Regions from separate parts of the Priestia sp. 53B2 genome, predicted to be linked through region 1. Evidence: riboswitches for the same ligand, from Rfam matches in the RefSeq annotation. Region 1 holds a riboswitch; the other holds the start of a gene.
The links. Region 1 has a riboswitch for S-adenosylmethionine ahead of ACN6NE_RS29795 (5-methyltetrahydropteroyltriglutamate--homocysteine S-methyltransferase). Riboswitches for the same ligand answer to the same signal wherever they lie in the genome.
Positions count from the first base shown of each region.

Region 2: linked by a shared signal. The riboswitch ahead of ACN6NE_RS09550 (methionine ABC transporter ATP-binding protein) and the one ahead of ACN6NE_RS29795 (5-methyltetrahydropteroyltriglutamate--homocysteine S-methyltransferase) in region 1 are both predicted to bind S-adenosylmethionine.

Region 1 covers NZ_JBLZXA010000038.1:138,974-144,232, forward strand. Annotated here, with positions in the region: gene ACN6NE_RS29790 (hypothetical protein) at 508-852, shown strand; gene ACN6NE_RS29795 (5-methyltetrahydropteroyltriglutamate--homocysteine S-methyltransferase) at 1,058-2,185, opposite strand; SAM riboswitch class I at 2,267-2,367, opposite strand; gene ACN6NE_RS29800 (hypothetical protein) at 2,700-3,065, shown strand; gene ACN6NE_RS29805 (FtsK/SpoIIIE domain-containing protein) at 3,078-4,211, shown strand; gene ACN6NE_RS29810 (hypothetical protein) at 4,208-4,903, shown strand.
Region 2 covers NZ_JBLZXA010000009.1:64,781-70,039, reverse strand. Annotated here, with positions in the region: gene ACN6NE_RS09575 (arsenate reductase family protein) at 1-211, shown strand, start outside; gene gcvH (glycine cleavage system protein GcvH) at 347-730, shown strand; gene ACN6NE_RS09565 (YusG family protein) at 810-1,055, shown strand; gene ACN6NE_RS09560 (toprim domain-containing protein) at 1,237-1,587, shown strand; gene ACN6NE_RS09555 (thioredoxin family protein) at 1,602-1,901, shown strand; SAM riboswitch class I at 2,082-2,189, shown strand; gene ACN6NE_RS09550 (methionine ABC transporter ATP-binding protein) at 2,321-3,346, shown strand; gene ACN6NE_RS09545 (methionine ABC transporter permease) at 3,339-4,007, shown strand; gene ACN6NE_RS09540 (MetQ/NlpA family ABC transporter substrate-binding protein) at 4,025-4,861, shown strand; gene ACN6NE_RS09535 (carboxymuconolactone decarboxylase family protein) at 4,984-5,259, shown strand, end outside.

The DNA of each region.
Region 1 (5,259 bases):
CCCTTTTATAAATGTATTTTCATATGTAGTGTTCTTTTATAGCAAAATTAATTTTACTACACGAAACCATACGTTAATATAAAATAGATTGAATATTTTTACTTATAAAGGTGTAAAAAGTCATGTTATATATGAGAATTAGTAGTAAAATGGAGGTAAATAGTAATGAAATGTACTATTTTAGGAATTTTAGTAGATTGACATTTTAAAATGACCTTATCTTTTTATCTCTAAGATACAGAAACATTAGTTTCAAACAGTCATTCTTAGCTTTTTTTTATATTGAGACCGAAACTCAGAACAAAGAGTTGTTTGCCTTTCTCAAATGATTGCACTAATAGATGATAAGGAATCAACGATGGTCAAATAGAGAGAGAGGGGTAGTGGTGATGGAAAAGTAGCAAGAAACGCATTTATGCATTTGATGTATACCTAGGCAGGCACAGTGAACCGCAGGACAACTATAATTTAACTTATTTTAGAAGTCCTATAAAAGGAGGAATGCACATGGAAAAAGAGCTCATATTTAAGCCTTATATGTTGCTATTTGAAATTGAAATAACAATAGTAAGTATCATCGAACACGAGATGATTACACAATATGGACCATTATGGCGACAACTTTTTTTTGTTAAGTGTGGAACTGACCTATATGACAATCTCCCATTACTATTCAGATTGAACCCCCTTCAAACTATCTTCACTGATCATGAATTACATGACTTATGTATATTAACAGATATTAAAAATACTCTAGTACAACTTTTACCCATTTCTCAAGATGACGTGAATCACCTTATTAGTGTCTTGCAGCACTTAAACCAGAAGAAAACTCTCTTATTATTTATCTAATTATATTCAGTAATGGGTTATTAAGAAGATCTTGTACCTAATAGAGGAACAAGTTTTTCAATGTGAGCGTATCGAATTAGAACGTGTGATATAGGAAGAATGGATATCCATTCTTCCTTTTTCCGTTTATAAGATTCGCCTGTTTATCGTATTTCAACACATCTAGAATGCTGCTTATATAAAATTAAGAAACAAATCTCCCTTTTTAGTTAACTCCCCAGACATCTTGAGCAATTTTAATTATGTGACTAATTTTATTCCATTGTTCCTCTTCTGTTAACACATTTCCTTCTTCTGTACTTGCAAAGCCACATTGAGGACTCAGCGACAAGTTTTCTAGAGGAATATATTCGCTTGCTTCTTTAATTCTTCGCTTAATAATCTCAGCATCTTCTAATGTAGGAAACTTAGATGTTACTAATCCTAATACAACGCTTTGATTATTACGTGTAAAGCTTTTTAATGGTTCAAAATCTCCTGAACGGTTATCATCATATTCAAGGAAAAGCCCATCTACATGTAAGTTAGCAAAGATTGCATCGGATATAGTATCGTATCCACCACTTGTGATATACGTAGATCTAAAATTTCCGCGACAAATATGCATAGTAATGAGCATATCTTCAGGCTTTTTAGAAATAGCATCATTTAAGCAACTTACTCGCGTATCAATAATGTCCTTTACGTTCATACCAAGCTTCTCAACAACCGCATTGATACGTTCTTCAGAGACAAAATCAATCCAGGAAGTATCATCTAATTGTAGGTAACGGCAGCCTGCATCATAAAAAGCTTGAATGGCTTTTTGATAAGCAGCTACAGTATCATGATAAAATTGATCTCTGTTCCCCTTGTAATATGTATCTTCTTGAACTCGAGTAAATAACATATTTGGACTTGGGATAGAGAATTTAGCAACTTGGCTTCCATCACCATACTGTTCGACAGCTTTTTTTAAGAACGTGAAGTGTTCCAGCATATAATGTTGATTGAAGTCTACTTTACCTACTACCTTAATCGCTTTATTTTTTGTTTTTGCGCCTTTGAATTGGCTAATATATTCTGTCTCAAACTCCTCTACGCCTTCTAATCCTGATAAGAAGTCCAAATGCCACCATGAGCGTCTAAATTCACCATCAGTGATGGATTTAAGCCCCACCTCAATTTGTTTCTGGACAAGTTTTTCAATTTCTTTGTCCTCTATAGATTTTAAATCGGCCTTATTGATTCTTGCATTCGCATACGCTTCTCTTGCTTCTTTAAGGGGAGCTGTTCTTAAAAAGCTGCCTACGTGATCAGCTTTAAATGGAGCTTTCACTAATGTCTTTGTCATGGTTTTGTTTCCTTCTTTCTTTTCAAAATAAAAAACCTCTTCTTACAAATAAGAAGAGGTTAATAATCGTTATGAGCGCTCTTCTTATCTTCAAGCAAATTGCTACTGGAATTGGCACAGTACTTTAACAGTCTGTTGCCGAGGCTTCCAAGGGCCAGTCCCTCCACCTCTCGAGATAAGAATATTCAATTTAATTAAAATTTAATTAACTAGAAAAAAGGTTACACCTGTTTTCTTAGCTTGTCAACAAAATTTTGAAAAATCAGAAACAACACACCTCTTATTCCATTACTTACTCATTACCTAATGCAGTAAGGGTTCTTCTTTATTTTTTGTTTGGACAGGCAAGCTTACTGCAGTAGTTACATAGTATCTAAAGAATTACGACTCCACTACTTAATCAGTATCTAGTTCAGTAACGTTACTGCGTTAATACAAGCTGTATACGCCTAGTGAAGCCCTTCGTGGAATCTGTAAGGGAGCTGAGCCGAAGAGGCGAAGGGGGCGACCGGATGTGTTGAGCCGAAACAATTCATACCTGAAAGGCAAAAAATTAAAAAGAATGAAAGAAGGTACCAACATGAGAAAAACACAAAGGTTTTCTTTTCGAAAGATCTTTCCTTTAATCCTCAAATCATCTCTTACGAGACCTCGTCCTTTCAGGGCTTATTCCTTTGTTCCTTTTAGTCCACTCGCCATGCTTGACCCCACTATTCTAACCATAGGAGGTATTATCTTAGGAATTGCCATCATCGAACGAATATTAGAGAGATGGGGTGTTATTGATCTTGTGGATCAGTTTGGAAAAATCATGCGATTTATCCTGCCTGTCACCTTCTATAGCGCCTTAATTTACTTTTTTGCGACTTTTATATTCTAAGGAGGAATGTGTATGTTTGAGAAACTAAAATTGCGTGGTCAATTGATTAAAGCGTTTCGTACGGCAGAGATTTATCGCGTGGTGAAACATGGAGACCGAACCTCTTATCTCTTTCCTAAAATTCATCAGATTGATCACCATCATACGTACACTCGGTACGCTTTTTCTTTATTGAATGGCATTGATCCTGAGCTTTTACACAAAAAAAAATGGGCCTTACGACAAGTATTAGGCAGCAACATTGAGATAAATGGCAGCTTAAAGAATTTTAGCATTACCGTTCATCACAAAAACTTACCTAAGATGCTCAATTATAGGTATGAAGTCGTTCATCCTCATATTGAGAAAATGGAGCTTCCTGTATGCATTGGTCAAGATATTTATGGAAACCCCGTTTCATGGGATTTTGCGGATTTGGAAACCTTACTGATTTCTGGCGAAATTGGAGCTGGAAAAAGCAGTCTGATGCGGGTCATCCTCACAACATGGGTGAAATATGCCTCTCCTGAAGACTTGCGTTTGGTGTTAGTAGATTTGAAACGAGCTGATTTAGGGCTTTTTCATGGCATTGAACATGTGGATGCGCTTTGTTTTGAGGCAAAGGACATGAGAAAACCTTTTGCCTTATTACGAGCTGAAATGTACAGAAGAGGCGATTTATTGTTAGAGCATGGCGTAACACATATAAGCAGGCTTCCATTTAAGCTGCCTCGTATCGTTGTGGTAATTGATGAAATGTCCATAGTGAAGAGAGAGACGGATCTTGTGGAGATGATTCAACAGTTTGCCAGCCAAGGCCGTGCTCTAGGTGTTCATACGATTATTGCCATGCAGCGTCCTGATGCTGATTTATTGAATTCAGCACTCAAAGCAAACTTACGGGTTCGGATCTCTGGAAGACAGGCCGATGCGATAAATGCGAAAGTTGCCGGAGTCATCGGTGCCGAAGAAATCGATGCTGCAGCCAGGGGGCGCATGAAAATTAAGATTGATGAGGTCAAAGAGTTTCAAGCCTTTTTCTTAGATGAAGGTGCTTGTAAGGAAATACTCTCTTCTTATAAAACGCTTGTGAAAGATCCCGAACCAGAACTCGAAGTTACATCACAATCCATCTTTGGTTTATTAGAGAAGGAGGAGCAGCGATGAGTTTCCATTTATCTCAACGTGATAAAGACATCATAGCGTTTATCAATCAATTTAGAGCCGTGGATCGAGACTCATTAGTTGACCTGTTCTTTAAACAGCTTAAATCGCCCGTAAATGCGTGTAATAGTGTGATGGTACGTTTATATCGGTTAGGACTCATTGAACGCACCCAGCAGTATTCTCCTACGGTCTACTTACCTGTAGATGCCAAAATTAAAAAGAACTCTCAAAAAATATTACATTTCCTTTCTATCTTGGATGTCTATAAACAAATGTGTACGTATAGCACACCTAAACAGGTCATTGTCGAAGATAAGCCCACCGGACGAAAAGGAGGGATTGAACCGGATCTGTTTTGTATTTTTAAAGGGTCTCCTTTTTGGATTGAAATACAACGCAATCAGTATACTGAGCAGAAAATGCAAGCGAAGATTAACCTCTATGAAGAGTTTTTCTTTTCGGATGAATGGAAGGCATTGCATTGGCAGCCAGAGGGTCGATCGTCCATTTTCCCTTCAGTCATGTTGATTACACCTGTTCGGTATGCGGTGTCTTCAGAACATATCCGCATTTTACAGGTAGCAAGCATTCATGAATTAATGGAGAAGTATAAAAGTTCTGGGAAACACCAAAAAGAAGGAAGACCAAGAACCCCAGCGTCGTCTGGTGGAATTAAAATTAATCTTACGTAATGACGGACAACATAAAAAGCTGCCTCAACACAGGGAATGAGACAGCTTTCTTACTTTCACACTCGTTGAGATGTGAAAATTATAAAAACTAAATAATAACAAATTCATTGCGAAAATTCTATATTTTTCATTTAATATTTAAAAAACAAAAAGAATATTAGACCTTTATAGGCGTATTTTATGACAAAATATACGCATTACAAGATGTACAACTAACACTTCCACATGCTTACTGGTGTTATATAAATAGATACCTAACTAGAGTAGGACAAATGAAAAGCACTCCAAAAGAGAGGGAAGTCTTCATGAAATGTGCACTATACACAAAGATAATGGTCATTAATAAAAGGCATTAC
Region 2 (5,259 bases), on a different contig from region 1:
CAGCGGCTTAGAATTAAAAAAATTCTTTAATACAAGCGGTAAAAAGTATCGCGAATTAGGGCTTAAAGATAAAGTAAGCGGTGCGAGTGAAGACGAACTTCTGTCTATTCTTGCGTCAGATGGCATGTTAATTAAGCGTCCGCTGCTAACAGATGGACAAAAAGTAACGCTTGGCTTCAAAGAAGAGCAGTTTGAGGACGTGTGGAAGTAAGTTTTCAAATAGAAAATTTTTACCTTTTACGTTACACTGTTAATAGGAAGTTATTTTAGGTTGTAGAAAGTGTTCTCCACGTTGAAGGCGCTTTTTATATAAACAAATTACGATACATATTTTGGAGGGATTAAGATGAGTACACCAAAAGATTTGCGTTATTCTGAAGAGCATGAATGGGTAAAAACAGAAGGAGACGTTGTCCGCGTAGGTATTACGCATTTCGCTCAAGCTGAGCTTGGCGACATCGTATTCGTTGAACTGCCAGAAGTAGGAGCAAAAGTAGAAGCTGACGAGCCGTTTGGCAGCGTTGAATCAGTAAAAACAGTTTCTGAGCTTTATGCACCAATTAGCGGTGAAGTTGTAGCAGTAAACGATAACTTAAGCGATAGCCCTGAACTTGTTAATGAATCTCCATACGAAGAAGCATGGATGATTACAATCAAACCATCTGATGCTTCTCAAGTAGACAAGCTAATGACAGCAGAGCAATACGAAGAAATGACAAACGAAGGATAATATTCCTCCATAAATTGTCTTTATGAAAAGTTTTTGACTGGACACTCTATTAGTAAACAAGCTAAAGGAGTGTCTTTTTATGTTTGAAAAACAAAAAATGGACGTTACAGATCGCGTTACAGCTAAATTTCATGACGGCGGTATGAAATTATATGTTGATAAGCAGCCAATTGGTGAAGTTAGTTACGGAACAAGCGGCAATGAATATCGCTTTGAAGAAGGGTATTCGCAAGAAAATAATAAGTTCTACCAATATACGGATGTACAAAAGCAAGGTGAAACGCAAAAATATACAGACTGCGACGAAGAAGCAGGATGGTGCTAAACAGTGGCAACTGCCGCTGTTTTTCTCGTTTTATGGAAAAAATATGGCCTAAGCTGCCTTTAAAAACAGTTCTTTCTTGCAAATTTCTTTTAAAAAACAGGTGAACTGTGATACATTAACGAATATTGTATAGCATAAAGAAATGATGTTACTATACAACTGACGATTATGGGTGATGAAAATGGGGCTAATTGAAATTGAAAAAGTAATTATTGTCGAAGGGAAATCAGATAAAAAACGTATTCAAGATATCATTCGAGAACCAATTGAAATTATCTGTACAAACGGTACGATTAGTTTATCAAAGCTGGATGAAATTATTGACTGTACGTTTAACAAAGAGGTATACATACTCGTTGACTCTGATGATTCAGGGAATAAGCTAAGAAAACAATTTAAACGAGAGCTTCCGGAAGCAGAGCATCTATATATTGATAAAATGTACCGAGAGGTTGCTGCCGCCCCTAGACATCACATAGCAACAGTATTACTGAGTGCCAATATCGATGTTAATGCAGAATTTTTAACATAAAAGGAATGAGCAACATGCAAGAATGGAGCGAAAAACAGCTTGACGATCAGTTGAAAGAAGGACAAAGAGCGTTTATCTTTTTCCATACACCTTTTTGCGGGACATGTCAGCTGGCAAAAAAAATGTTAACCGTAGCAGAAGCGATGCTGCCCGGTGTGACCATCGGAATGAGCAATTTAAATTATATGCCTTCAAAAGCAGAAGTATTTTCAATTGAAAGTGTACCTTGTTTGATTGAAGTGAAAAATGGCGAAATGGTAAAAAAACTCTATGCGTTTCATTCCATCGAGCACGTACTTGAAGAGCTTCGATAATCAAACGTTTGTTTAAAATGAAGAAATTGAAAGAGAGCAAACCGTTGGGGTTGTTGAAATCTTGGGATATTATCCCAAGAGTAAAATCTGTTGACAGCCTATCTGACACATGCTAAAATCACACTCATGAATGTTCATAAATGAATGAATATTTCCCAAAAACAAAATAATTGTTGCGAACTCTTATCAAGAGAGGTGGAGGGACTGAGCCCTGTGAAACCCGGCAACCGTCAGACTAACTGAAATGGTGCCAATTCCTGCAAAGCTATGCGCTTTGAAAGATGAGAGAAAGGATTAAATATCGAGCCTTTCTGTCATGCGCAGAGAGGCTTTTTTAATGGGGAAAATTGTTTTACGGCTTTTTCATCCTATAGGGCAACCTAACATAATTAAGTTTTTACTAAAGAAGGTGAAGAAATATGATTACATTAACAGACGTTACAAAAATTTATCAGGCTAAAAGCGGTCAAGTAACAGCTGTTGATAATGTGAATCTAACCGTTAACCAAGGTGAAATTTACGGAATTATTGGTTATAGCGGAGCGGGGAAAAGTTCTTTAATTCGCTTGCTAAACGGGTTAGAAACACCAACGACAGGAAAGGTCGAAGTAGCAGGTAATGATATTGGAAAAATTAAAGGCGGAAAACTCAGAAAAGCTAGACAAGAAATTAGTATGGTGTTTCAGCACTTTAATATCTTGTGGTCGCGTACGGTGCGAGAAAATATTGCATTTCCGTTAGAAATAGCAGGGATCTCAAAAGAAAAAAGAATGAAACGAGTAGACGAGCTTATCAAGCTAGTCGGGCTTGAAGGGCGTGAAAATGCTTATCCATCACAGCTTAGCGGTGGACAAAAGCAGCGCGTTGGTATTGCTCGAGCGCTAGCCAATAACCCAAAAGTATTGCTGTGTGATGAAGCAACATCAGCGCTTGATCCTCAAACGACAGATTCCATTTTAGATCTGTTAGTAGATATTAATGAGAAGCTAGGGTTAACCATTGTATTGATTACTCATGAAATGCACGTTATTCGTAAAATTTGTCATCGGGTAGCCGTTATGGAAAATGGGGCAGTGGTAGAAGAAGGACAAGTGCTAGAAGTATTCAGAAAACCTAAGCAGCCGATTACAAAACGATTCGTTCAACAGATTTCTGAACCAGAAGAAACGTTTGAAACAATTGAACAAGTACAGGAGTTATATCCAAGCGGGCAAATTATTCAGCTGACGTTTGTTGGCGGAAAAGCAGAGCAACCGCTCATTACAACGATTTTAAAACAGTTTGATGTAACGATTAATATTTTGCAAGGAAAGATTTCTCATACACAAACAGGTTCATACGGAACGTTGTTCGTTCATTTAGACGGAGAATTAACAGAAGTTGAAAAAGTCATTGCATACATTCATGAGCAGCAGGTAGAAGTGGAGGTAATGACAAATGCTTGAGAAACTATTTCCAAACGTTATTTTAGATGATTTTATTCAAGCGACAAATGAAACACTATATATGACGGCTATTTCAGTTATAGCCACGTTTGTTCTAGGTATTTTATTGGGCTTGCTTTTATTTTTAACGTCCAAAGGACAGCTTTGGCAAAACAAACCTTTATATGCCATTGTGTCAGCAGTTATAAATATCTTTCGTTCCATTCCATTCATTATTTTAATTGTTTTACTGATTCCATTTACCAAAGCATTGGTAGGAAGTATTTTAGGCGCTAATGCAGCGTTACCTGCTTTAATTGTTGGAGCAGCACCATTTTATGCGCGTCTTGTAGAAATTGGTCTGCGCGAAATTGATAAAGGTGTTATTGAAGCTGCTAAATCAATGGGAGCAACAACAAGCACTATTATCTTTAAAGTGCTGTTACCTGAATCGCTGCCAGCTTTAATTTCTGGTTTGACGGTAACGACGATTGCGTTAGTCGGCTATACGGCAATGGCGGGTGTGATTGGAGCTGGAGGTCTCGGGAATCTTGCATATTTAGAAGGATTCCAGCGCAGTCATAATGATGTAACGCTAGCTGCTACGATCTTAATTTTGATTATTGTATTTATTATCCAACTCATTGGAGATGCGATTACTGCAAAAATTGATAAAAGATAAAGGGAGGATTATTTATTATGAAAAAATGGCTTTCGGCTTTAGCACTAACATCTGCGCTAGTAGTAGGATTAGCTGCATGTGGATCTAACAATGGATCAAAAGATGAAAAGAAAATTGTTGTGGGTGCATCTAATACGCCTCATGCTGAAATTTTAGAACAAGCAAAACCGATTTTAGAAAAACAAGGAATCGACTTGGAAATTAAAAAATTCCAAGATTATATCTTACCGAACACAGCTCTTGCAAACAATGAAATTGATGCAAACTACTTCCAGCACGTTCCTTATATGAATTCAGTGCTAAAAGATCACAAGGGTGAAAAAGGGTATGATTTTGTAAGTGCCGGTGCCATTCACATTGAACCAATCGGTATCTACTCTAAAAAATACAAAAGCTTAAAAGATCTTCCGAAAAACGGCACAGTTATTATGCGTGATGCAGTAGCAGAGCAAGGACGTATTTTATCGATTTTTGAAAAAGCCGGCGTAATCAAATTAAAACCAGGCGTAAAGAAAACAGATGCACAAATTAAAGATATCGTAGAAAACCCAAAGAATTTAAAATTTAAAGCCGATGTTGAAGGCGGATTGTTACCTCAAATGTACAAAAATAATGAAGGTGACGCTGTTGTTATCAATGCTAACTATGCTATCGATGCTGGTTTAGATCCAGTAAAAGATCCAATCGCAGTGGAAAGCAAAGAAAATAACCCTTATGCAAACATCATTACGGTTCACAAAGGCGACGAAAATAAAGATACAGTGAAAGCTTTAGTGAAAGTTCTTCACTCTAAAGAAATTCAAGACTACATTAAAGAAAAATACAAAGGCGGAGTACTGCCGGTAAGTAAATAATAGAAGAAAAGCGCTTGCCCACTCTGGGCAAGTGCTTTTTTTGTATGCGGGAAAACGAATAACTCTTATTTTTCTCACGCATACTAACCGTGAAAACTTTACTGATGATGGGAGCTGACGTTATGCAGCAAGAAGCACGTCATTCAACTGAGCAAGCACTTCATGATTATAAAATGGGTGTTGGGAAATTTAGCGAAAAATTGCCGGAAGTAACAAAAACGTTTAATGCGTTTACTGAAGCATGTTTTGGAGAAGGTTCTCTTTCTAAAAAAGAAAAGCAGCTAATCGCGTTAGGAATCAGCGTAGTAGCTCAAGACGAGTACTGTATGATTTATCATACAAAAGGCTGCATTGATCAAGGTGCAACTGAGCAAGAAATTTTAGAAGCATGCGGAGTG